DNA from 2 places in the Arthrobacter zhaoxinii genome. Region 1 is predicted to be linked to the other one. Evidence: predicted binding sites of a transcription regulator. Region 1 holds the regulator's gene; the other holds the start of a gene.
The links. The regulator Rex, encoded in region 1, represses fermentation and respiration genes when NADH is low (regulators of the CRP and FNR family bind a similar motif). The targets are predictions, from matches to a motif close to CTTGTGAANNNNTTCACAAG.
Positions count from the first base shown of each region.

Region 2: the regulator Rex is predicted to act here: its motif matches at 899-918, upstream of N2K95_RS01760 (queuosine precursor transporter).

Region 1 covers NZ_CP104275.1:2,907,001-2,909,446, reverse strand. The annotation lists gene N2K95_RS13555 (HAD family hydrolase) at 23-835, opposite strand; gene N2K95_RS13550 (glutaredoxin family protein) at 902-1,153, shown strand; gene N2K95_RS13545 (redox-sensing transcriptional repressor Rex) at 1,153-1,914, shown strand; gene N2K95_RS13540 (hypothetical protein) at 1,911-2,446, opposite strand, start outside.
Region 2 covers NZ_CP104275.1:356,356-358,801, forward strand. The annotation lists gene thiD (bifunctional hydroxymethylpyrimidine kinase/phosphomethylpyrimidine kinase) at 1-92, opposite strand, end outside; gene N2K95_RS01755 (TetR/AcrR family transcriptional regulator) at 201-854, opposite strand; gene N2K95_RS01760 (queuosine precursor transporter) at 1,049-1,783, shown strand; gene N2K95_RS01765 (hypothetical protein) at 1,879-2,085, shown strand; gene tgt (tRNA guanosine(34) transglycosylase Tgt) at 2,163-2,446, opposite strand, start outside.

The sequences.
Region 1 (2,446 bases):
TTTAACGCGTGATGCCTAACGGTCAGCGGTCCCGGACCCAGGAGAATCCCCGCCACAGGCCGTAGCCGGCCCCTGCGACGGTGGCCGACTTCAGGCCCAGCGTCGCCGCCCGGCGGCCGGAGCGGAAGTCATACACGGGCCAGTTGCGGTCGCGGGCATGACGGCGCAGACGGGCATCCGGATTGATCGCCACCGGATGCCCCACCAGGCTCAGCATCGGAACGTCGTTGTAGGAATCGCTGTACGCCCAGCACCTCTGCAGGTCCAGGCCTTCCTTTTCCGCCAGCGCCCGGACCCCGGCCGCCTTGGCCGGTCCGTGGAGGAATTCGCCGACCAGGCGTCCGGTGTACATGCCGTCGGTGACCTCGCTGACGGTGCCGAGGGCACCGGTGAGGTTAAGCCGGCTCGCGATGACGGAGGCCACTTCAATGGGGGTTCCGGTCACCAGCCAGACGGGCCGGCCGGATTCCATGTGCTGCTGGGTCAGTGCCCGCGTGCCGGGCCAGATCTTGGACACGATCATCTCGTCGTAGACTTCTTCGCCGAGCGTGCGGACATCCTCCGAGGAGAGTCCGGTGGCGAAAGCCAGTGCAGCGTCCCGGACGGAGTGGACGTCCTTGAGGTTTTCCCCCTGCAGCATGAATCTCAGCTGCTTGCTCGCGAATCCGGCCGCTTCACGAATCGTGAAGACTTTTCGCTGGTACATTTTCCGGCCCACGTGGAACAGGCTCGCGCCGCGCATCAGCGTATTGTCGACGTCGAAAAAGGCGGCCTCGCCGGGTTTGCCCGCCGCATGAGTAGTTCCGGTGGCTCGGACTACAGTGGCTCGGGGCATGGTCCGAGTCTACGCAAAACCCGTCCCGGGCGCGGTGATAGGACGATATGGGGCTATTTTGGAGGTATGAGCGAATCCGCCGGACCGCAAGTAGTCCTCCTTACCCGACCGGGATGCCACCTGTGTGAAGATGCCAGGCTGGTGCTCAAGCGCGTGGGGGAGGACCTTGGTGTTGCGTGGCAGGAACGCAGCGCCGAAGACGAACCGGAACTGGCCGCACGCTTCGGCGAGGAGATCCCCGTGCTGTTTATCGACGGAGTCCAGCGGGACTTCTGGACAATCGACGAATCACGGCTGCGGCGCCTGCTGGGAGCGTAATGGCACCCGAAGAGATCCGTTCAAAGCCCACGGAGCTGGAGCGGGAAACAGAGAACGGCGAATCATCATCTGCCGGAACCTCGGCGGCAGGTGCCGCTGCCCAGCGGCATATACCGCCGGCGTCGTTGGCCCGCCTGCCCATATACCTCCGTGCGCTGACCGCCATGCTCAGTGACGGCAGGGAGCGGGTGTCCTCGGAGGAGCTTGCCGAAGCCGCCGGCGTGAATTCGCCCAAGCTGCGGAAGGACCTGTCCTATCTGGGGTCGTACGGGACCCGGGGGGTGGGGTATGACGTTCTGTATCTCAGCGGACAGATTTCCGCCGCGCTTGGCCTGACGTTGAACTGGCGGGTGGCCATAGTCGGTGCAGGCAACCTGGGCCGGGCGCTGGCAGGCTATCCCGGTTTCGGCTCCCGGGGCTTCGAGGTGGTGGCACTGTTCGACGCCGACCCGATGGTGATCGGCCAGGAAGTGGGCTGGCTGAGGATCAGCCCGGTGGACTCACTTGAAGCCGTACTGGCAAAGACGAGGGCGAACATGGCTGTGCTCTCGGTGCCTGCCGAGGTGGCCCAGGACCTATGCGACCGACTCGTGGAGTCAGGCATAACCAGCATCCTCAACTTTGCCCCCGTGGTGCTTCAGGCACCGGAGAATGTCCAGATCCGCAAGGTGGACATGGCAACCGAACTCCAGATCCTGGCGTACCACGCACAGCGTGCCCAGGCATCGCAGATCGCCGCCCGGGCACGCCTGGCTCGCTAGGACCGATCTGCCCGGAGCAGCTCGGCCGGGATCTGATCCGTCGGGAAAGGCTCGTCCGGGACCGGTTCGCTTTCGTAGGTCCGCCGGCGGAACCACGGAGCTGCTCCCTTGGTAAAGGTGATGCCGGCTCCTGCCGCGGCGAGGGCTGCCGCCGCCGCCTGGGTCCCCGTTCCCGCATTGAGCGCATAAAAGAGTGCTGCTCCCGCAAGCAGCGCCGAGACGATCCGCGCCCAGCGGCGCTTGTCCCGGAGGGTAACCGCAAGCAGGAGTGCAATTCCGAGGATCACCAGGGCATACGCGATTTCGACGGCGGCGATGGTCCTGACATAGTGGGTGCCGGTGACTCCGTATCGTTCGAGGAGTGCCAGCATCGGCGGCAGCGACTCGGGTACGGCCATGCGGGAAACCGTAGAGAGAGTGCCGCCAAGGTTGACCAGCCCGGAACCTGCGATCAAGACACAAGCGGCAGCTATGGCAGGAACGGGATTGCCGGTGTTTGCCGGCAGATGACGCTGGACAGCGCGGACCAGCA
Region 2 (2,446 bases), 920 kb from region 1:
TGGGCACCGGCCCCGCCGGTGGCTTCCGAGCCGGCGATAGTGAGCGTGACGGCCGGAGCGGAGGGCGCAGAAGTGTGTGTGTTAGCAGACATGGGTCTATCTTCCACCCAAACCGCCGAAACCGGCCACCCATGTGAGACGCCCCGTGACGGCGGGCCGCCGTCGTCGTGCCGCCGTCGTCGTGCCGCACCCGGTGCCGGCTATCCTTCCCGCCGGACGCCGCGGAGCAGGTGGACCACGTCTTCCAGAATGCTGCGGACCACCGGCAGCCGGGACAGGATGACGAGTTTGGCGATCAATGGCGCCAGATTCGCGGCCAGCCGGTGGGACCTGCGCTGCCCGGGGGAGCGGTCGTACACCCAGAAGAAGGTGATGCCCATATGCATCAGCCAGAGCAGTTCGGGCAGGTCGCTGCGGAGCGCCACGGGCGGCTGCGGCCGGGCACTCGCCACCGCCTGCCGGAACATCGCGATGGACTTGCCGCGGCCGACCGCGTCGTCGTCGCGGCGGTGCGGTGCCATGGCGTCGCGCAGGAAATGTACGCCGAAGGCGTGGTAGGGCTCCATCGTGGTCAGGCCCGAGGAGAAGATGGCCAACAGGTTCTCGCCCAGGTTGTGCCCCTCGCGGATCTGCGGCAGCGCAAGCGAGCGGTGCTCATCCTGGAGGGAGCGGTACAGCTCGTGGATGAGGTCGTCCTTGGAACGGAAATAGTAGTAGGCGTTGCCTACGGAGACATCTGCCTCCAGCGCGATGGCGCGCATGGTGGTCTTTTCGTAGCCCTGTGAGGCAAAGAGGCGCAGTGCCGTATCGATGAGGAGCCGGCGCGTCTGTTCGCTCTTGGCGGTGGCGGCCAATGATGCTCCCTTATGCAGTATTTCCAGCGTTCAGTAGACCACATCTTTTGAACGTGTTCAAAAAGGAGTATGCGCCGCGTTCCGGCCGGTCGTGGCAGAATGGATGCGGCCCTGCGGGGCTGCCCGGGGCAGCGGGCACAGTGCTAATACAGCCGGCGAAAGCCAGGCGAACCACTAACCGAACGGAAAATGCCATGAATGCACAGCCACGGGCAGCTGTGAAAACCGCCGCAGCCTACGCCTCCCGCGGGAGCTCCCAGTACGACCTGATCCTCACCCTGATGTGCGTGGTCATTGTCATTTCGAATATCGGCGCAACCAAGGGCGTGCAGTTTTCCCTTCCCGGCGGCTGGGACATTGTCACCGACGGAGGGTTTTTCCTCTTCCCGCTCGCGTACATCCTGGGTGATGTGGTCAGCGAGGTGTACGGCTTCAAAGCCGCCCGCCGGGCCATCTTCGCCGGCTTTGCGATGGCGCTTCTCGCCGTCGTCAGTTTTGCCGTAATCATTGCGCTGCCGGGATTCAACGACGCCTACGGCCTGGAAAAGCAGGCCGCGCTGGAGGCGGCGCTGGGACCGGTCTGGCAGATTGTGGCCGCGAGCCTGCTCGGGTTCCTTGCCGGCCAGCTACTCAACTCCCTGGTGCTCACGCGGATGAAGGATCGGTTCCGGGAGAAGGCGCTGGCCGGACGGCTGATGGCCTCCACCGGAGTGGGGGAGTTCGCCGACACCCTGATTTTCTGTGCCATTGCGGCTCCGGTGATCGGGATTACCGACGCCGGCGGGTTCCTCAATTACGTCCTCTTCGGCTTCCTTTACAAGACACTAATTGAGTACCTCTTTGTGCCGGTCACGGCCATGGTGATCCGGGCGATCAAGAAGCGCGAGCCTACCTATGCCGAGGCTGCGCTGGAGCCGGTGGCGGTGTAGCGGGTTCGTGCCGGGAGTGGAAGAAATCCTTTTCCCGATGTGCAAAGGTTGGGGAACGCACGCGTAACACGTCCCCCAGTACGGCAGGAGCAAACATGAGCAACCAAGAACCAGTCCCGAACCCCGGTGCCAAGGCAGTAGACGAAAACCTGGCCGGAACACGGGAGGAATTCAACGACGAAGTCACCCGGGTGATGATCGAGGACGCGCAGGAGGATTCGAAGTCCGGAGACGAGGAACGGGATTCCCAGCCCGCCCTGGAAGAGGACGAAGAAACCATGGCTAAGCCGGACAATTCCTAGCAGCCGTTTCAGCTCCAGGCCAGGACTGCAGCGGTAGGTAGAGCAGGAAGTTCCCGGGTGGATACCCGGTGGCTCAGCTACTTACCGCTGTAGTACTTGCCCAGCACCTCGGCTTTGAAGTCGAAGAACGTACCGTCGTCGATAGACAGGCGGGCATCGTCCACGAGCTTCACGGTGAAGCGTTCATTGTGGATGGAAATCAGTGTGTGGCTGACCATCTCGTCGGACTTGAACAGGTGGTGGATGTACGCGCGGGTGTAGTTGGTGCAGGTGTAGCAGTCGCAGCCGTCCATCAGCGGCCCGAAGTCCCGCTTGAACCTGGCATTGGACAGGTTCTTGCGGCCGTACGGCGTGTAGAACG